One region of the Acidovorax sp. GW821-FHT10E04 genome, then DNA from elsewhere that is predicted to be linked to it. Evidence: predicted binding sites of a transcription regulator. Region 1 holds the regulator's gene; each other region holds the start of a gene.

What was found. The regulator LexA, encoded in region 1, represses DNA repair genes until DNA is damaged. The targets are predictions, from matches to a motif close to ACTGTATNNNNATACAGT.
Region 2: the regulator LexA is predicted to act here: its motif matches at 3,771-3,788, upstream of AC07OC_RS15660 (DNA topoisomerase IV subunit B).
Region 3: the regulator LexA is predicted to act here: its motif matches at 2,866-2,883, upstream of imuA (translesion DNA synthesis-associated protein ImuA).

The regions. Positions count from the first base shown of each region.
Region 1 is NZ_JBWKMT010000001.1:593,462-600,204, forward strand. It holds gene AC07OC_RS02725 (hypothetical protein) at 1-161, shown strand, start outside; gene AC07OC_RS02730 (branched-chain amino acid ABC transporter substrate-binding protein) at 292-1,419, shown strand; gene AC07OC_RS02735 (D-2-hydroxyacid dehydrogenase family protein) at 1,552-2,559, opposite strand; gene AC07OC_RS02740 (hypothetical protein) at 2,814-3,311, opposite strand; gene lexA (transcriptional repressor LexA) at 3,468-4,142, opposite strand; gene AC07OC_RS02750 (asparaginase) at 4,226-5,182, shown strand; gene AC07OC_RS02755 (hypothetical protein) at 5,202-5,621, shown strand; gene AC07OC_RS02760 (DUF6152 family protein) at 5,641-6,111, shown strand; gene adk (adenylate kinase) at 6,263-6,743, opposite strand, start outside.
Region 2 is NZ_JBWKMT010000004.1:474,596-481,338, forward strand. It holds gene bamC (NlpB/DapX family lipoprotein) at 1-561, opposite strand, end outside; gene dapA (4-hydroxy-tetrahydrodipicolinate synthase) at 607-1,503, opposite strand; gene AC07OC_RS15645 (class I SAM-dependent methyltransferase) at 1,534-2,088, opposite strand; gene AC07OC_RS15650 (hypothetical protein) at 2,169-2,357, opposite strand; gene AC07OC_RS15655 (MFS transporter) at 2,367-3,584, opposite strand; gene AC07OC_RS15660 (DNA topoisomerase IV subunit B) at 3,822-5,807, shown strand; gene AC07OC_RS15665 (lytic transglycosylase domain-containing protein) at 5,835-6,683, shown strand; gene parC (DNA topoisomerase IV subunit A) at 6,680-6,743, shown strand, end outside.
Region 3 is NZ_JBWKMT010000001.1:966,346-973,088, reverse strand. It holds gene AC07OC_RS04420 (DUF4148 domain-containing protein) at 1-275, opposite strand, end outside; gene AC07OC_RS04415 (HD-GYP domain-containing protein) at 749-2,059, shown strand; gene AC07OC_RS04410 (IPTL-CTERM sorting domain-containing protein) at 2,126-2,746, opposite strand; gene imuA (translesion DNA synthesis-associated protein ImuA) at 2,914-3,792, shown strand; gene AC07OC_RS04400 (DNA polymerase Y subunit UmuC family protein) at 3,755-5,278, shown strand; gene AC07OC_RS04395 (error-prone DNA polymerase) at 5,299-6,743, shown strand, end outside.

The sequences.
Region 1 (6,743 bases):
ATCAACGTTTGCGCGAAGCGATCGCCACGGTGGTGCAGGAGCAGACACGATCGGTGCTGCCACGGCTGCGCGAAGAGATTGAATCGGTGGTCCGGCACGCTGTGTACGAGGCGGTGGCGGATGAGCTGGCCAGCGGGACGCCCTCGGTGCCAAAGGGATGACAGGGTATTCCCCTGTGGTTTCTCTCGCTTTTAATCGTGTTCCCTAATGATCTGGCCCGTAAATTGCGATATGTTCGCCTGCGTTGAGACACAAGAATATTCTCAGCGTTTATCTTTACTGGAGATTGATATGCAATTGAAGTTGAAACTGACCGTGGTTGCTGCTATCGCGGCTGCTGCTGGTGTGGCCTCTGCACAAGAGCAGGTGGTCAAGATCGGCCACGTGGCTCCGGTTTCCGGTGCCCAAGCCCACTACGGCAAGGACAACGAAAATGGCGCCCGCATGGCCATTGAAGAGCTGAACGCTCAAGGCGTCACCATCGGCGGCAAGAAGATCAAGTTCGAGCTGCAGGCCGAAGACGATGCAGCCGATCCAAAGCAGGGCACGGCCGCTGCACAGAAGCTGTGCGACTCCAAGGTCGCAGGCGTTGTCGGTCACCTCAACTCCGGTACCACCATCCCCGCATCCAAGGTCTACAACGACTGCGGCATTCCGATGGTGACGGGCGCTGCGACCAACCCCAACCTGACCAAGCCAGGCTACAAGACCACCTTCCGCATCATCGCCAACGACAACGCCCTGGGCGCTGGCCTGGCTTTCTACGCGGTCGACACGCTCAAGCTCAAGACCGTTGCCATCATCGACGACCGTACCGCTTACGGCCAAGGCGTGGCAGACGTGTTCAAGAAGACGGCCACGGCCAAGGGCATGAAGGTGGTGGACGAGCAGTTCACGACCGACAAGGCCACCGACTTCATGGCCATCCTGACCGCCATCAAGTCCAAGAACCCTGATGCCGTGTTCTACGGCGGCATGGACCCACAAGCCGGCCCCATGCTGCGCCAGATGGAACAGCTGGGCATGGGCAACGTGAAGTACTTTGGTGGTGATGGCGTCTGCACGTCGGAAATCGCCAAGCTGGCCGCCGGTGCCAAGACCCTGGGCAACGTGATCTGCGCCGAAGGCGGTTCTTCGCTGGCCAAGATGCCTGGCGGCACGGCCTGGAAGGCCAAGTACGACGCCAAGTACCCCAACCAGTTCCAGGTGTACAGCCCCTACACCTATGACGCCACGTTCCTGCTGGTGGACGCCATGAAGCGTGCCAACTCCGTGGACCCCAAGGTGTACGTGAACGAACTGGCCAAGGCCAGCTTCAAGGGCGTGACCTCCACCATCGCCTTCGAACCCAACGGCGAAATGAAGAACCCCGCCATCACCCTGTACGTCTACAAGGACGGCAAGAAGACCCCGCTGTAATTAGTCAGCGCGGTACCGCGCTGCAGGGCCCCTGTGCCCTGCCGGGCTCAAAAAAGGCTTCCCTCGGGAAGCCTTTTTTATTGGGCACCCGCGCCGTCGATGGCGCAAGCGGCCCGGTTGTTGCCCTGCTGGCTAGCGTCTTACCTGAAGCGAGCCTGGATTCACGATATTGGTGGGCGTGCCCTTGATGAAATTCACCACGTTGTCGAATGCCGCGCCAAAGTACAGCTCATAGCTGTCCTGCTCGACATAGCCAATGTGGGGCGTGCAGATGCAATTCTCCAGCCGCAGCAAGGCGTGGCCCTGAAGGATGGGTTCGCTCTCGAACACATCGACCGCCGCCATGCCGGGACGGCCCCGGTTCAACGCTGCGATCAACGCGTCGGGCTCGATCAATTCGGCCCGCGATGTGTTGACGAGAAGGGAGGTGGGCTTCATGCAAGACAGGTCTTCCAGCGAGACGATGCCGCGCGTTTCATCGTTGAGGCGCAGGTGCAGCGAGATCACGTCACACTGCGAGAAGAACTCCTCGCGCGTGGTCGCGGCCTGGTAGCCGTCCGTCAAGGCCTGGGCGCGGGACGCCTCGCGGCCCCAGATACGCACGTTCATGCCGAAAGCGCGTCCGTAGCCAGCCACGAGCTGTCCGATGCGGCCATATCCCCAAATGCCCAGCGTTTTGCCGCGCAGCACGTTGCCAAGGCCGAAGTTGGCGGGCATGGATGCGGTCTTCAGCCCCGACTGCTGCCAGGCGCCGTGCTTGAGGTTGGCGATGTACTGCGGCAGCCTGCGCATGGCTGCCATCACGAGGGCCCAGGTCAGTTCGGCCGGGGCCACCGGGGACCCTATGCCCTCGGCCACGGCAATGCCCCGCTCCGTGCACGCCGTCACGTCGATGTGACTGCCGATCTTGCCGGTTTGCGCGATCAGTTTGAGGCGGGGAAGCTTTTCCACCAGTTGGCGCGTGATCTGTGTGCGCTCCCGCACCAGAACGATGATGTCGGCATCCTTCAGGCGGACAGAAAGCTGCCCAAGTCCTTTGACGGTATTGGTGTAGACCTTGGCGGTGTACGCGTCGAGCCGGGATGCGCAGTGCAGCTTGCGGACTGCGTCCTGGTAGTCGTCGAGAATCACAATGTTCATCCCGATATTGTGCCTTGGTGGCGCCACCGGCATTCACCGGGCCGCCGTCCTGGGGCATCAAAGTACGGGGCTTTTGGTGACGGAGTGTTGGCGCATCCCGCAAAACGCTGCCGCCCATGGCAGGACGTGGCGGGGCCGTGCCATCGCTCCCCGGCCGTTTTTCTCACGCCCGCAGATCCATCTCTTTCGAGAAGGAACGCCACACGCCAACGAGGACCGTGCCGTTGGCCCGTGATGAAGGAAGTATCTTGGTCTCAAGAGGCCTGCAGGGCTCCCTCGCAGGCCACCATGCGGTCCAGTTCCGCGCACACGTCGGCCATCCTGCCGGCGATCACCAGCCGGCCCGTGCCGGGGGCTGAGATCCTGCGCAAGACCTTGGCGGTCCGGCGGCCCGATCCATCGGTGGGCCGCGGCGCGGCGCAGGCGCTGCGGCTTCCTGCGGGCGGTACCGGCATCGCGGGCGGTGCTCTGCGGGTGGCGGCCTGCCGCCCGGGACTTTCGGCGGGGGGCGTCTGGGGCGTGTTGACCGTGAAGGGCCAGTTGCCGCGCAGCGGACGTGGGCCAGGGAGACCCTGCGGGCGGTGGATGCTCCTGGAGCCGGCCGTGCCCCGGCCGTCGCCGCGGTCCGTGCCATCGTGGGGGGAACGGGGTGGGGGCGAACCTGCCGCAGACGGCACCGCGAGCGCGGCGGTCGAGTGAAACCAGCGCGTCAGCGAGCGCAGCGGCACGGAGAAGGCGGATAAGGTGGTCAAGGCAATTCCCATGTGAAAACTCCGAAGGTCGGGGGTTGGACATAGGCAGGATTGCAAATTGAACCCGCACCGCAGGGCTGGCGTGCCGGTTTGCCCGGCACACCAAACGCCCGCCACCTGCAATGCGGTAGTGAATGGACCAGCAGCCGGGACCGGCTACATCAGCATGGTGTTGCGAATGAGGCCTACCGCGAGACCTTCGATTTCGAAAGGTTCGCCAGGCTGTACCACGATGACCGGGTAGTCCGGGTTTTCAGGCAGCAGCTCGATGGCCGTGGCGGTGCGCCGCAGGCGCTTGACCGTCACGTCGTCTCCCAGGCGGGCCACGATGATCTGGCCGTTGCGCGCCTCGCGGGTGGACTGCACGGCCAGCAGGTCGCCGTCCATGATGCCGGCATCGCGCATGGACATGCCACGCACCTTGAGCAGGTAGTCGGGCTTGTGCTGGAACAGGCTGTTTTCCACGCTGTAGGTCTGGTCGACGTGTTCCTGCGCGAGAATGGGCGAACCCGCCGCCACACGCCCCACCAGGGGCAGGACCAGTTGGGAGAGCCCGGGAATGGGCAGGTGGAACTGGCTGCCGCGCGCTGCATTGATGGAGCGCAGCGTGTCGCTGCGCAACCGGATGCCCCGCGATGTGCCGCTCACCAGTTCGATCACGCCCTTGCGTGCGAGGGCCTGCAGATGTTCTTCTGCCGCATTGGCCGACTTGAAGCCCAGTTCAGCCGCGATTTCGGCGCGGGTGGGAGGCGCCCCTGTGCGTGCAATGGCGGTCTGGATGAGGTCCAGGATCTGTTGCTGGCGGGCCGTGAGTTTCGGGTTGTCGAGCATGGTGGTTTCCGGTGGAGGCGGCTACAGTGAAGGACAACTGTTTTTTAATCCAGTAACTGTATTTTTTACCAGTTTTTCGGAGTATGCAAGTGAGTGGGCAAAAAATTGTGGTTTTGGGCACTGGAGGAACCATTGCCGGCACGTCGGCACAGGCGGGCGACAACATCGGGTACACCGCCGCGCAGGTCGGGGTGGAGCAGCTGCTGGCAGCGGTCCCCGGATTGCAGGAGGCGGCCGGTGGCATGCTCGTGGCGGAGCAGGTGGCTCAGATCGACAGCAAGGACATGGACGGCGGGGTGTGGCAGGCCCTGGCGCTGCGCTGCGCCCATCACCTCCAGGACGCCTCCGTGCGCGGGGTGGTCATCACCCACGGCACCGATACGCTGGAGGAGACGGCCTGGTTCCTGAACCAGGTGCTGGATACCCGGCTGAAACCCGTGGTGCTGACCTGTGCTATGCGCCCGGCCACGGCGCTCACGCCCGACGGGCCGCAAAATCTCCTGGATGCCGTGGCGGTCGCGGTGGCTGCGGGTGCCCGCGGCGTGCTCGCAGTGGCCGCTGGCGAGGTCCACGGCGCACAGCAGGTCCAGAAGGTGCATCCGTACCGTGTCCATGCGCTCAGTTCGGGCGAGGCCGGGCCTTTGGGGTGGGTGGAGGAGGGCGCCATTCGCCTTGCGCAGGATTGGCCGATACCGCCCGCCAAGCATGCGTGTGGTGCTCTGCAAAATATAGCAAATGCAGCGGCCTGGCCCCGCGTGGAGGTGATCATGAGCCACGCGGGCGCCACGGGCGCCATGGTGGATGCGCTGGTGCGTGACGGCGTCCAGGGGCTGGTGGTGGCATGCACCGGCAACGGCACCATCCACCACCTTCTGGAAGCCGCATTGCTGCGCGCGCAGGAGGTGGGCGTGCGGGTGGTCCGGTCCACGCGCTGCGCCGAGGGGCGGGTGCTGCCCAAGCCTGGTGACCTGCTGCCTGATTCCGGCGGGCTGCCGCCCCTGAAGGCCCGGATCTCGCTGATGCTGGACCTGATGCGCTGAGTGCGAAGGCTGTCCAGTGTTGTTTGCAGCCCTCAAGACACACGCCTGGGCCTACCCGGCGCTGGAAGTGGTGCACATCGTTGGCATTGCCCTGCTGCTGGGCAACCTGGTGCTGCTGGAGTTGCGCGTGTTTGGCCGGGGGGCGGCGCTGCCCGTCAAGGACCTTGCGCGGCTCAGCCTGTCGCTGGCATTGTGCGGCTTTGGCCTGGCGGCGGCATCGGGCCTGCTGATGTTCGCCACCCAGCCTTCCGAGCTGCTCGCCAGCCGCGCATTCACCTTGAAGATGCTGCTGTTAATGCTTGCGGGCTGCAACGCCGCGTGGTTCCATGGGCGTGGATCGCTGGCGCGCCTGGACGCCCTGGCCCGGGTGCAGATGCTGGCGTCCACGCTGATCTGGCTGGCCGTGGTGGTCTGTGGCCGCTGGATCGCCTATCTGTGACCTGACAAGGAGAGAACCGATGAGTCTGCAACGCCGCCGCCTGCTCCTGGCCACTGCGATGGTTCCGCTCTGGGCGCGCGCCCACCATGGCTGGAGCAGTTTTGATGCCGAGCGCCCCATCTATCTGGAAGGCACGGTGCGCAAGGTGCGCTGGCAAAACCCCCATGCCGAGCTGGAGCTGGAGCTTCCCGCGCAGTTGCGGCTTCCCGCGGACCTGGCGCAGCGCGCGGTGCCCGCCCAGGCCTCGCCCGTGGACGGCAAGGCCTTGCTGGCCAAGGCGGTGCTGCCCACCCGCAAGGACCGCCGCTGGGAGATCGAGCTGGCGCCCCTGACACGCATGCAGGCCTGGCAGGTGCAGGAGATCAAGCCCGGCACGGACCTGTCGGTGGTGGGCTTCACCCTGCGCGATGAGAAGGGCGATGCGGTGCTGCGCGCGGAATACCTTTTCGTGGACGGCAAGGCCTACGGCCTGCGCTCCAGTCCGGCCTGAACAAAACCAGGATGGGTGGCAAGGCCGGGGCCATGAGGGTCTGGCCCGCTGGTGCCACGGCGCGCCTGACGGGGCCACCGGCACCTCCCAAAAGAAAAGCGACGCCCTGGTGCCCCATGGCGTCGCTGGTCCTGGGGCGTGACCCTCGCGCTCAGCTGGCCAGCGCCTGGAGCGCGCGCGCGGTGATTTCTTCCACGCTGCCCGTGCCGCTGATGGCGCGGTACTTGGGGGCGGCGTCGGGCTCGGCCTGGGCCCAGCTGCTGTAGTAGTCCACCAGGGGGCGCGTCTGGTCGCTGTAGACCTGCAGGCGCTTCTTGACAGTTTCTTCCTTGTCGTCTTCGCGCTGGATCAGTTCCTCGCCCGTCAGGTCATCCTTGCCTTCCACCTTGGGGGGGTTGAACTTGACGTGGTAGGTGCGGCCGCTGGCAGGGTGCGAGCGGCGGCCGCTCATGCGTTCGATGATGGCGTCAAAAGGCACATCGATTTCGAGCACGTAGTCGAGCTTGACGCCCGCCGCCTTCATGGCGTCGGCCTGGGGAATGGTGCGGGGAAAGCCGTCGAACAGGAAGCCGTTGGCGCAGTCCGCCTGCGTGATGCGTTCCTTCACGAGACCGATGATGATGTCGTCGCTG
Region 2 (6,743 bases), on a different contig from region 1:
GTGGGTGATGTAGATCTCGGTGCCGCCATTGGCATTGCGCTCCAGGCGGGTGCGGAATTTGTCGCGCTCGCCGGTGGAATACAGCGAATCCAGGAGCTTGCCGATGGTGGAGCGGATGAAGTCCTGTGGCAGCTTGGCGCGGTTCTCGGCCCAGTCGGTTTCCATGATGCCGACGTTGGGCTCGGCCTGGGCCAGGTTGAAGCCGCTTTCCTGCCAGAAGTCGCGCACGGGCTCCCAGAGCTTGTCCGCCGGGCGGTTGACCACCAGCCAGCGCTGGTTGCCATCGCGCTCGATGCGCACGTCGCCCAGTTGCATGGCGGCGGCGTTGGCGGTGCCCGAGGGCTGCGCGGCCTGGCCGGCCTGCATGGCGGCCGCCGAGACGGGGCCGCCGGGTACGGCATAGCGCGAATCGCGCGACAGCTGCGTCAGGTCGGGCGGAACCTCCAGGGTCGAGCCCTTGGCGGCGCTCTTGTAGTCGATCTTGTCGCCCTCCAGGGCGGCGCAGGCGGACAGGGCCATGGCAAGGGCCAGCAGGCTCAGGCGGGTGGTAGCAGCTTTCACGCGGAAATCCTTGGAGAGTGTCTCGGGGAGCGGGCGCAGCCCGGATTAGATCAGGCCGCTGGTGCGCAGCGCGGATTCGACCACAGCCTCGTTGCTGCTGGCCAGCGGTGTCATGGGCAGGCGCATGGTGCCACCACACAGGCCCATGCGGGCCACGGCCCACTTGACCGGGATGGGGTTGGCTTCGACAAACAGGTTCTTGTGCACGGGCATCAGCTGTAACTGGATCTGCATCGCGCGCTGCACATTGCCTGCCAGCGCTGCCACGCACAGCTCGTGCATGAGGCGCGGCGCCACGTTGGCCGTCACGCTGATGTTGCCGTGGCCGCCGCACAGCATGAGCGCCACGGCGGTCGGGTCGTCGCCCGAATACACGGCGAAGCCCTTGGGCACATCGCGGATGAGCCACTGCGCACGCTCGATGTTGCCGGTGGCTTCCTTGATGCCGATGATGCCGGGCACCTGGGCCAGGCGCAGCACGGTGTCGTGCTGCATATCGGCCACCGAGCGGCCGGGCACGTTGTACAGCACGATGGGCAGGTCGCCCGTGGCTTCGGCGATCGCCTTGAAATGCTGGAACTGGCCCTCTTGCGTGGGCTTGTTGTAGTAGGGCACGACCTGCAGCTGGCTGTCGGCCCCGACGCCGCGCGCGAACTTGGCCAGTTCGATGGCTTCGGCGGTGGAGTTGGCGCCGCAGCCCGCCATGATGGGCACGCGCTTGGCGGATTGCTCGACGGCCACGCGGATGATTTCGCAGTGTTCTTCGACATTGACGGTGGGCGATTCGCCCGTGGTGCCCACCACACCGATGCAGTCGGTGCCTTCGGCGATGTGCCAGTCGATCAGTTTGCGCAGGGCCGGGTAGTCCACGCTACCGTCCTCGTGCATGGGGGTGACGAGGGCGACGATGCTGCCGGTAAGGGGGACGGAGGAAGAGGTCATGTCCGCAGTGGTAAACGGTAAAAGGGCATTCTAACTAGGCGGCATGGCCAAAAGATTCCGCGAGGGGCCGCCAGCGTGCGGGAGTTCCCGCACGGCCGTGATGCGTTGCACGAAACGGTCGGGGTTTTGCAGGAAGCCGTCCTCGTAGGCCACGGTGCGCAGCCCGGCGCAGGCGCTCAGCAATTCCCCGGGCGCCAGCAGGAATTCCGGCCGCGCAGGGCGGCCCACGGTGCCGTTGCCGTGCGCAAAGGTTTCGTAGATCAGCACGCCACCCGGTGCGACGCTCTCCACCAGGGTGGGCAGCAGGGGCCGCCACAGGTAGTTGGTGACGACCACGGCGCCAAACCGGCGGCCCGCCAGCGGCCATGGGCCGTTCTCGATGTCGGCCAGGACGAGTTCCCCCAGCCCCTCGCAGGCGGCCAGGGCCTCGGCAGAGCGGTCCACCCCCACCACGGGGTGGCCCAGGCCATGCAGCCAGCGCAGGTGGCGCCCGGCGCCGCAGGCCACGTCGAGCACCGTGCTGCCCGGCGCGATCAGGTGGGACCAGCGGCGGACCCAGTCGGAAGCGGCTTCGTTACCGTGCATTTGCTATTGAAAATATAGCTATCAGCGCTTATTCATCAAGCGCTGGCGGCCAAAAAGACTTGAAAGTGGATGGCGCGGGCTCAGAAACACGCCCACATCTGGTCGGCCAGCATCACCATGAAGTCCGGCACCGTGTACATGCCAAACACCGCCAGGCACAGCACCACGGCAACTGTCCAGGCCAGCCAGCGCCAGGGCCGTGGCATGCCGTGGCCGGGCGAGGTCGAGGGGGCGCTGCTGGCGGTGGACATGAGGATGTTCGGATGCAAGGGCCGTGTTCAGGCGGGCTGGGCGGCGCCGCGCGGGATGGGGCTTTCCCGGACCGGCAGGTTCACCAGCCCGGCAAACACCCCCAGCGCGATGGCGATGTACCAGACGATATCGTAGCTGCCCGTGGCGTCATACAGATAGCCGCCCAGCCACACGCCCAGGAAGCTGCCGATCTGGTGGCTGAAGAACACGAAGCCGCCCAGCATCGACAGGTGCTGCACGCCAAAGATCTGCGCGATGGTGGCGTTGGTGGGCGGGATGGTGGACAGCCACAGCGTGCCCATCACGGCCGAGAACACATACACCGACAGCGGCGACAGCGGCACGAGCAGGAACACGGTGATCACCGCCGCGCGGGCAAAGTAGATGAAGGCCAGGATGAACCGCTTGGGCATGCGCTGGCCGAGGGTGCCGGCCACGTAGGTGCCCAGCACGTTGAACAGGCCGATCAGCGCCAGCGCGTAGCTGGCCACCTGGGGCGACAGGCCATGGTCCTTCAGGTAGCTGGGCATGTGCACCCCGATGAACACCACCTGGAAGCCGCACACGAAATAACCGGCCATCAGCAGGTTGAAGCTCGGGTAGCGGAACGCCTCGCCCAGCGCCTGCACGATGGTCTGCTCGCGCTTGGGCGGCGCGGCGCCCTTGAAGCCCGGCTCCCGCAGGCCAAAGGCCAGCGGCACGATGAGCAGCACGGCCATCGACAAGGCCAGCAGCGCCTGCTGCCAACCCAGTCCGGCGATCAGCCAGCCCTCCACGGGCACCATGAGGAACTGGCCGAACGAACCTGCGGCCGCCGCCACGCCCATGGCCCAGGACCTGCGCTCCGGCGCGATCTGGCGGCCCAGCACACCGTAGATCACGGCGTAGGTGGTGCCCGCCTGCGCGGCGCCGATCAGTACGCCGGCCGTCAACGCAAACAGGGTGGTCGTGGGCGACAGCGCCATGCCCGCCAAACCCAGGCCATAGAGCACCGCGCCGCCGATGAGCACGCGGAACGCCCCGAACCGGTCTGCCGCCATGCCCGCAAAGATGCCGATCAGGCCCCAGGACAGGTTCTGGATGGCGATGGCCAGCGCGAACGACTGGCGGGTCCAGCCCATCTCCTGCGTGATGGGCAGGAGCCAGAGCCCGAACCCATGGCGGATGCCCATGGACAGGGTCACGATGGCCGCGCCGCATGCGAGCACCTGGAACATGGACAGTTTGGGAGGATTCATATGCATGCGCAGGAATGTAGCGAGATTGGGCGAAACGCGCTGATACACCGGGGACCAATACAGTTGGCAGCGGGGTTGCCGCCAGGCCTGCTGCGCGGGACCGTCCTTTGTGTTGCAACCCGCCCCCAGCCACTCTGTCTGCCGCCGCCCCCGGGCCTGGGGGGCCCGGAGCACGCTGCCAGTGTTGTCATGACTGTTTTTTCATCCAGCTATTGCGCTGCTGCCGCACTACAATCCGCCGCTATGTCTGCCAAACCGTCTTCCGTGTCCCCCAGTAGTGACTATTCCGAAGGGTCGATCCGCGTGCTCAAGGGCCTGGAGCCCGTCAAGCAGCGCCCGGGCATGTACACCCGCACCGACAACCCCCTGCACATCATCCAGGAGGTGCTGGACAACGCCGCCGACGAGGCGCTGGCCGGCCATGGCAAGAAGATCAAGGTCACGCTGCACGCCGACGGCTCGGTGAGCATCGAGGACGACGGGCGCGGCATCCCCTTCGGCATGCACCCCGAGGAAAACGCGCCGGTGATCGAGCTGGTCTTCACCCGCCTGCACGCGGGCGGCAAGTTCGACAAGGGCAAGGGCGGTGCCTACAGCTTCTCGGGCGGCCTGCACGGCGTGGGCGTGAGCGTGACCAACGCGCTGGCCACCCGCCTGGAAGTGAGCAGCCACCGCGAAGGCAAGGTCGCCCGGCTGGTGTTTTCGGCCGGCGATGTGGTCGAGGCCCTGGTGACCCGCGCGCTGGAAGCCGGCGAGCGCAAGCAGGGCACGACCGTGCGCGCCTGGCCTGATGCCAAGTATTTCGAGTCGAGCGCGCTGCCCATGGGCGAGCTCACCCACCTCTTGCGCAGCAAGGCGGTGCTCATGCCCGGCGTGTCCGTGACCCTGGTCAACGAGAAGACGCGCGACACCCAGACCTGGCAGTACAAGGGCGGCCTGCGCGACTACCTGATGCAGACGCTCAGCGGCGACCCGGTGATCCCGCTCTTCGAGGGCGAGGGCTTTGCCGACCGCAACAACGAGAGTTTTGCCGAGGGCGAGGGCGCCTCCTGGTGCGTGGCCTTCACCGAAGACGGCCAGCCCATGCGCGAGAGCTACGTCAACCTGATTCCCACCAGCGCCGGCGGCACGCACGAAAGCGGCCTGCGCGACGGCCTGTTCAATGCCGTCAAGAGCTTCATCGAACTGCACAGCCTGCTGCCCAAGGGCGTGAAGCTGCTGCCCGAGGACGTGTTCGCCCGTGCCAGCTACGTGCTCTCGGCCAAGGTGCTCGATCCTCAGTTCCAGGGCCAGATCAAGGAGCGGCTGAACTCGCGCGACGCGGTGCGCCTGGTCAGCGGCTTCGTGCGCCCGGCGCTGGAGCTCTGGCTCAACCAGCACGTGGACTACGGCAAGAAGCTGGCAGAACTCGCCATCAAGGCCGCGCAGACGCGCCAGAAGGCCGGCCAGAAGGTCGAAAAGCGCAAGGGCTCGGGCGTGGCCGTGCTGCCCGGCAAGCTCACCGACTGCGAAAGCCGCGACATCGCCCACAACGAAGTCTTCCTGGTCGAGGGCGACTCCGCCGGCGGCAGCGCCAAGATGGGCCGCGACAAGGAAAGCCAGGCCATCCTGCCGCTGCGCGGCAAGGTGCTCAACACCTGGGAGGTGGAGCGCGACCGCCTGTTCGCCAACAACGAGATCCACGACATCTCGGTGGCCATCGGCGTGGACCCGCACGGCCCGAACGACACGCCCGACCTCACGGGCCTGCGCTATGGCAAGGTCTGCATCCTGTCGGACGCCGATGTGGACGGCTCGCACATCCAGGTGCTGCTGCTCACGCTGTTCTTCCGCCACTTCCCCAAGCTCATCGAGACCGGCCACATCTACGTGGCGCGCCCCCCGCTGTTCCGCGTGGACGTGCCCGCGCGCGGCAAGAAGCCCGCCGCCAAGATGTATGCGCTGGACGACGGCGAGCTCACCGCCATCCTCGACAAGTGCGCCAAGGACGGCGTGGCCCGCGAGAAGTGCCAGATCAGCCGCTTCAAGGGCCTGGGCGAGATGAACGCCGAGCAGCTGTGGGAAACCACGCTCAACCCCGACACCCGCCGCCTGCTGCCGGTGCAACTGGGCGACATGGACTTCGCCGCCACCGAAGGCCTGATCACCAAGCTCATGGGCAAGGGCGAGGCGGCCTCGCGGCGCGAGCTGATGGAACTGCACGGCGATGCGGTCGAGATCGACATCTGACCGGACCCGCCACCTACGGTGTCTGTGATGAGGAATCCACACAAAAACAGGCTCTTACGCTTGTATTTATTGGGCTTGCTGCTATGTTTTGTGCAGCAATCGGCCCAGGCGGACCTGTGGGCGCACGTGGACGAGCGGGGCGTGACGCATTTCGCCGCCGAGCAGGTGGACACGCGCTACCAGCTGTTTTTTCGTGGCAATGATTTCGACTCGACCCGCGACGCCCCGGCCAACGCACCGCCCATGCCCTACGCGCTGCCTGCGGCCGGCGCGCGCTTGCTGGCCTTTTTTGACATCGCGCCCGACTACAAGCGCGTCAAGCACCACCTGCGCGCCGCCGCCAGCAAGCACGGCGTGGACTACGAATTGCTGCAGGCCGTGATCGCCACGGAATCCGGCTTCGACGCCACGGCCGTGTCGCCCAGGGGCGCCGTCGGGCTCATGCAGGTGATGCCCGCCACGGCCAGCCGTTTTGGCGTGAGCGCGGATGCCAGGCGCTCGGTGGAGCAGAAGCTGGCCGACCCGGCCGTGAACGTGCCCACCGGCACGCGCTATCTGCGCCACCTGCTGGACCTGTTCCCCGGCCGCATGGACCTGGCCGTGGCCGCCTACAACGCCGGTGAAGGCGCGGTGCAAAAGGCGGGCAACCAGATTCCGGCCTTCAAGGAAACGCAGAACTATGTGCGCACCGTGCTGGGCCTGTACGCCCAGCTCAAGCCGCCAGCGCCGGTGCTGGCGCAGCGCGCCGTGCCCGGCCGCGTGCGCATGGAGCTTTCGGGGGGCGCGCAGAACCGGGGCAACCTGCCGCCCACCCGCGTGGCGCAGACGCAAAGCGCCCCCCAGAACGTGAACCCAGAAACTGTACCCAACGAATGAGCGACCAACCCACTCTCGATTTCACCACCGCCGGCGATGACGGAGGCGACTCCCTGGGCC
Region 3 (6,743 bases), 370 kb from region 1:
CCCGAAGGGATCTGGCCGGTGCGCACGGCATCGGCGGCCTGGGCACGCACGGCGGCGCGGTCGGCCGTGGACTTGTAGGTCACCACACGCGAACCTGCGGGCTCGATGGAGCGGGTCTGGGCCACGGTGGCGGCTTCGGCGGCCACTTCGGCGCGGGTGCGGTTCGTCTCGAACTTCGTGGCGAACTGCGAGGCATCGGCTTCATCAGCCTGGGCACCGAAAGAAGCGAAAGCGGCCACGGCGGCGATGGAGAGGAAGCGGGCGGTCTTGTTCATGATGAAATCCTTCAGGAAGAAAAAAGCGTCTCAGAAAAACCGGGACAAAAACCATTTCTGAACCGGGTTCGGTGAGTCGCCTTGCGGGTTCGGCTCATCGATGGGATGAACTGTACGTGGATGGGGCGCGAAGAAAAACCACCGGGTCGCAAACTAACTGTTCCGGTATTGGAAACAATGAGGGTGTGAAAAGGCAGGGTTTACCCACATTTTTGTGGCAGCAATGGGGTTTTGGCGCCTCGAATCCTGGCGAGTAGGGCGTTTTTCAGGAACGATGGGAAACCGGGGCAATGCCCATGCGAAGGACGGCTGGCGCGAGTTCCGCCTACGTGGCGCCCCCAGGATTGCGCCCGGCATCCGCGTACTGCCGCCAGGCGCTTGATCTGCATCAAGGTACCGCATGCCCAAGGCGGCCGGGGCGATACACAGGGAGGGAACGTCATATAGTCCAAGGTAACCCTTTGTGTTCTTGCATGACAGACTCTCTTGTACCTGCGGGCATCGACACCGCGGACAGCCCCCACTACCTGCGCGCGTTGACCGACATGGCCGATCGGCGCATGGTGGTCGCTGACGCCGCCATCTACACCGACAACGGCATCAAGCTGGTCGAGAAGGGGGCCCGCATCGATGGCCGCCTGTACGACCGCCTGGTGCAGCACAAGCTGCGCGAGCCGATTGACCGGCACCTGTCCATCGACAATCCCGTGGATGTGCCTGCCTTGCTGGCTGCGGGGCAGGCCTTGGTGGAGCGGGAGGTGCTGCCCCGGCTGCTGGCCGAAACGCTGGGTTCGGCTGCCCGGCTGCTGGCGCCGCTGCGCTCGCTGCCCTTGCCTCCCTCCATGGCCTGCAAACTCACCGTGATGCGCGAGCAGCGGCCTGAACTTTTCCAGCACAGCCTGCAGATGATGACCGTGGCCGTGTTTCTGGCCATCAAGAGCGAGCTGGGCGAGCGCGACTGCGCCAACCTCGCCGCCGCAGCCTTGCTGCACGACCTGGGCGTGCTGCACATGGACCCGGCCTGGAGCGATCCCGACCACAAGGTCGTTGGCGTGCAGCGCAAGCACCTGGTGGCGCACCCCATCACCGCCATGCTCATGATCCGCGACACCCAGGCCTACCCCCGGCCGGTGGAGGTGGCGGTGCTGGAACACCACGAGCGCATGGACGGCAGCGGCTATCCGCGAGGGCTGGCGGGTGCGGATATCTCGGTGCTGGGCCGCATCCTGCTGCTGGCCGAAGTGGTGGCTGCGTTCTACGAGAAATACGACGACATGCCCGCGCAGCGCCTGTCACTGGTGCTGCGGCTGAACCATCGCAAGTTCCCATCGGCGTTGGTGGCGCATCTCCTGCCCCTGCTGCAGGAGGAGGTCGCCCGCGACTCCGCGCTCATGCCCCTGGGCAACGATGCCCCACGCCAGATGGACCTTCTCGCCGAAGCCTTTGCCTGCTGGGACCAGCTCAAGGCCGCATTGCCCCCCGGAACCAGCGCGAAGACGCTGCCGGGGAGCGCCCTCGCATTTGTCGATGCCCGCCTGCTGGCCCTTCAGAAAGCCCTGACGGAAGCTGGTTCGCACCCCCAGCAGCAGGGCGAGTTCATGGCGCAGCTGCGGGGCGACACCATGGGCATGGCCGAAGTGGCCCTGGTGGGGCGCGAGGCGCTGTGGCAGCTCCAGAGCATCCTGAATGCCAGCCACCGCCGTTGGCCGCAACTGGCGCAGCGCGCCACGCCCGCGGATGGGGCGGTGGCGGATTGGTGTGATTGGGCCCTCCGAAAGCTCTGAGAACCTGTTCAGGATCTTTTCGGGGGCGCGCAAGCGTCTTGCCGGGGCCCGTGAGTCAACGTGTTTTCAGGCCGCCTTGTTGCGGCGCCGCGGGAGGCGATGGCGCATCGCCCATCCCGCCATGAGGGCCGAGAGGATCGCCAGGCCCCATTCGGACAGCGTTGGAATGGAAGCCGGGGCGGCGGGTGGCGCGATGCCCACGTGGACCGTGAACGAATCGGCGGTGGGGCCCGCGCCCCAGGTCCAGGTGTAGGAGCCTGGCGTGAGCCCCAGGCTGGCCAGCGAGGTCCCCGTCCACGTGGCCGAGGAAGCGAGCGCCGATCCGGAGACGTAGCCCAGGGGGGCGAAGACAAACCCCGGTGCCATCATGCCGTCCAGTCCCACCATGTCGCCCGACGATGTATCGGCGAGGACAGGGCCTCCCGCCCCCAGCATGGGAGGCCCGGAGACGCCCATGTAGGCCTCCACCGTCCCGGCCGTGCCGGTGAAAATCAGCGCAGCCGAGGGGATGACCACGGAGAAAAGAGGCCCGTTGCCGGCCGGGGTGAGGGCTGCCATGTTCATGCGGCCGCTGCCGCTGGCGACCACATTGCCGCCACTTTCGAAAACGTAGACCGCATAGGCGGCGAACGTGTTGCCCGACAGGAGAAGCAGCAGGGCGACTGCTGCCGACTGGATTGCCTTCATTGAACGACTCCCTCTGTTTCCTTTTGCGACCCATTGTAGGGAGCGCGGCGTGTGCCGCCCAGCTCTGAATGGCAGGGCCTTCCCGGGCCTTTCCGAGGTTTTCATGCTGCTGGCAAAATACTGGTTATATTTACAGTATTCGTGTTTTCGGACCCTCTCTTCCCACCATGCCTGCGCAACGTCACTCCCCGCGGGTTGTCGCCTCCGATCTGCCATTTGCCGTGCCTGGCGTCTGGCACGCGGACGGGCTGGTGGGCACGGGACAGCACCAGGCGCAATCCACGGGGTATGCGCTGCTGGATGCGCAGCTACCGGGTGGAGGGTGGCCTGTCGGGGCGCTGAGCGAGGTGTTGCAGCCCTTGGCGGGCCTGCATGAATGGCAGCTGGTGCTGCCCGCCCTGGCCCAGGCCACGGCCGCGCGGCATGGGGCCGTGGTCGTGGTGGCGCCCCCGTGCGAGCCTTTTGGCCCGGCGCTCCAGGCCCAGGGGCTGCCCCCCGGGCGGCTGGGCCTGGTGCGGGCGGATACGGCCATGTCGGCGCTGTGGGCCGCCGAGCAGGCGCTGCGGTGCCGGGATGTGCTGGCCGTCATGGCCTGGCTGCCGCAGGCACAGCCGGCGGCCTTGCGCCGGCTGCAGCTGGCCGCGGCCCAGCAACAGCAGCTGCTGTGGGTGTTTCGGCCCGTCAGCGCGGCCCCCCAGGCGTCGCCAGCCTTGCTGCGGCTGCAAGTCCAGGGCATGCCCATGCCCGCGGGCACGCCCGTGTTCCCCGGGATGCAGGTGCACATTCTCAAGCGCCGGGGGCCGCCCCTGGCGCAGGGGCTGCCATTGCCCGGATGCCACCTTCTGCTGGCGCAGGTGCTGGCGGCGCAGGCCGAACGGCGGCGTGCTGCCCAGGCCGCGGCGGTGGGCATGATGGAGGAAGGCCGGGGCGCATTGGCCGTTGCACTCCCCGCCGGGGGCGCCGTGCCGCGTCGGGCGCCCGCGCCCGCATCGCCAGGGGGGAGGGGGCATGCACTGGATCGCGCTGCCATGGCCACGGCCGGATGAGAGGGAGGGCGGTTCCACGGCGCTGGCAGGAGCCGCCGTGGCGATGGAGCCGTCGGCGGGCTGGTGGGCGCTGCGTTTTACACCGCGCGTGGCGCTGGTGGACGATGAGGCCGTGCTGCTGGAAGTGTCCTCCACCGAACGGCTTTGGGGCGGGCGCGATGTCTTGCTGGCGCAGGTGCTGCAGGCCTGGGCCGTGGCGGCTTCCACCTCGGGCGGGCAGGGAGAGCCTGTTTTTTCTGAAGGAAGCAGGCCCTGTGCGCAGCCGCCGTGGGGCTGCGGCCCCACGGCGCTGGTGGCGCACGGCTTTCTGAGGCTGGCCCTGGCGGGCCGGGCGCCGCCTGCGCAGGGGCCGCCAGGGCTGCCCTTGCATGCGCTGACCGCCTTGCGCCCGCATGTGGCCAGCCTGGAGCGCATGGGCTGCCGCACCTGGGGGGCGCTGCGTGCGCTGCCGCGTCCGGGGGTCTCGCGGCGCTTTGGCGCGGGGGTGCTGCGGGCCCTGGACCAGGCCTTTGGCGATGCCCCCGAAGCGCATGCGTGGCTGGAACTGCCCGAACAGTTCGCGCTGACCCTGGAGCTGCCCGCGCTGGCGGCGTCGGCCGATGCGCTGCTCTGGAGTGCCCACCGTGGCATCGCGGCCCTGCATGGCTGGCTGCAGGCACGCCAGCAAGGTGTGCTGGGGCTGGAGCTGGCGTGGCGCCACGACCTGCGGCGCATCGACGGCGTGATGATCGCGCCCGTGCAGGCGCTGCAGGTGCGCACGGCGCAGGCCACGCAGGACATGGCGCATCTGCGGCGGCTCCTGGCGGAAAACCTGGCGCGGACCACGCTGGCCGCGCCAGCGAACCAGATCAGGCTGCGCCTGCTGGATGCGGCCCCGCTGGCGCACCGCAGCGCCAGCCTCCTGCCGCCGGATGGCCGTGGGGGCAGCGACCCGGGCCTGCCGGGTGGCGTGCAAGGCGAGGCCTTGCACCAGCTGCTCGAGCGCCTGTCCGCCCGGCTGGGGGCCGAGCATGTGCAGGCGCCGGTGCTGCAGGCCGACCACCGCCCCGAGCGCATGCAGCAGTGGCGCCCGGCGGCCGAGGTGCTGCGCGTGGCGGTGCCCCCCCGCCCCGCGGCCCGGGGTGCATCCGCCAGCGCTTCCGACGCGGCCCTGGACGCCACGCCCGGCGGGCTGCTGCAGCCCACCTGGCTGCTGAACCCGCCACGGCGCCTGGCCGTGCAGGGCAACCGCCCGTGCCACCACGGCCTGCTGCGCCTGCTGGCCGGTCCCCACCGCTTCGAGGCGGGCTGGTGGTCTGGGGCCGGCAGCGACGATGCAGACCCGGCCCATCCCTGCGCCGGCCTGGCCTTGCGCGACTACTTCGTCGCGCACAACGATGTGGCGGGGCTGGTGTGGGTGTTTCGCGAGCGCCTGGCATCCGTGCCGGAGGGCGCGCGGGCCGCGGCGCGCCCCCACCGCTGGTTCCTGCATGGAATCTTCGGATGATGGCGCCAGGGAGTTTCACCATGTCTTCGCCCATGCCAGGGAATGCCGCTGTGGCCGGGTTGCCGGACTACGCCGAGCTGCATTGCCTGTCCAACTTCAGCTTTCAGCGCGGGGCATCGCACCCGCAGGAACTCGTGGCGCGTGCGCTGGAGCTGGGCTACCGGGCGCTGGCACTGACCGACGAATGCTCCGTCGCGGGCGTGGTGCGGGCCTGGGAGGCGGCCCTGGAATGCGGCTTGCACCTCATCGTGGGCAGCGAGTTTGTGTGGGGCGATCTGCGGGTGGTGGTGCTGGCGCGGGATGCCGAGGGCTGGGGCAACCTGTGCGAGTTCATCACCGCCGCCCGCGCGGCCGCGCCCAAGGGGCAGTACCACGTGGGCGCGGCCAGCCCATGGGCGGCTTTGAAGGGGTGCGAATTGTTGCTGTTCCCCTGCCGGCATGGCTTTGATGCTTCTGATTTGATAGCTGTCAGCGCTTGCCTATCCAGCGCCAAAGGCCAATTTGGCTCATATTTTGACGGCCACCTCTGGCTGGCGGTCGAGCTGCACCTGGCCCCGGACGACAGCCTGTGGCTGGCCACGCTGCAGCGTGCGGGCGCGGCGCTGGGCTTGCCACTGGTGGCAGCGGGCGATGTGCACATGCACGCCCGTTCGCGCAAGCCGCTGCAGGACGTGATCACCGCCGTGCGCCTGGGCTGCAGCGTGGGCGAATGTGGTTTTGCGCTGCAGCCCAATGCCGAGCGCCACCTGCGCCGGCGCGTGCGGCTGGCGGGCATCTACCCGCCCGAGTTGCTGGACGCCACGCTCACGGTGGCGGGGCGCTGCACTTTCCGCCTGGATGAAATCAAGTACCAGTACCCGCTGGAGACCGTGCCTGCCGGCATGACGCCCGCGCAGGCCCTGGCCTGGCTGGTGGATGTGGGCGTGCGAGGCGAATACCCGCAAGGCGCGCCAGAGAAGGTGCGGGTGCAGATCCGCAAGGAGCTGAATCTGATCGCGCACTGCCAGTACGAGATGTACTTCCTCACGGTGCATGACATCGTGCGCTACGCGCGCAGCCAGGGGATCCTGTGCCAGGGGCGCGGTTCGGCGGCGAACTCGGTGGTCTGCTACATGCTGGGCATCACGGCCGTCCCGCCCGAGAACACCAACCTGCTGTTCGAGCGCTTCATCAGCAAGGAGCGCAAGGAGCCGCCCGACATCGACGTGGACTTCGAGCACGACCGGCGCGAGGAGGTCATCCAGTACATCTACGAAAAATACGGCCGCGAGCGCGCCGCCATCGCTGCGGTGGTCACCACCTACCGCACGCGCAGTGCCCTGCGCGATGTGGGCAAGGCCCTGGGTGTGGCGCCGGCCTTGGTCGATGCCTTTGCCAAGGACCACCACTGGTTTGACGAACAGTTCGCCACCGACCGGCTGCAGGAACTGGCGGAAAGCCTGGGCGCACCGCTGCACCGGCACAC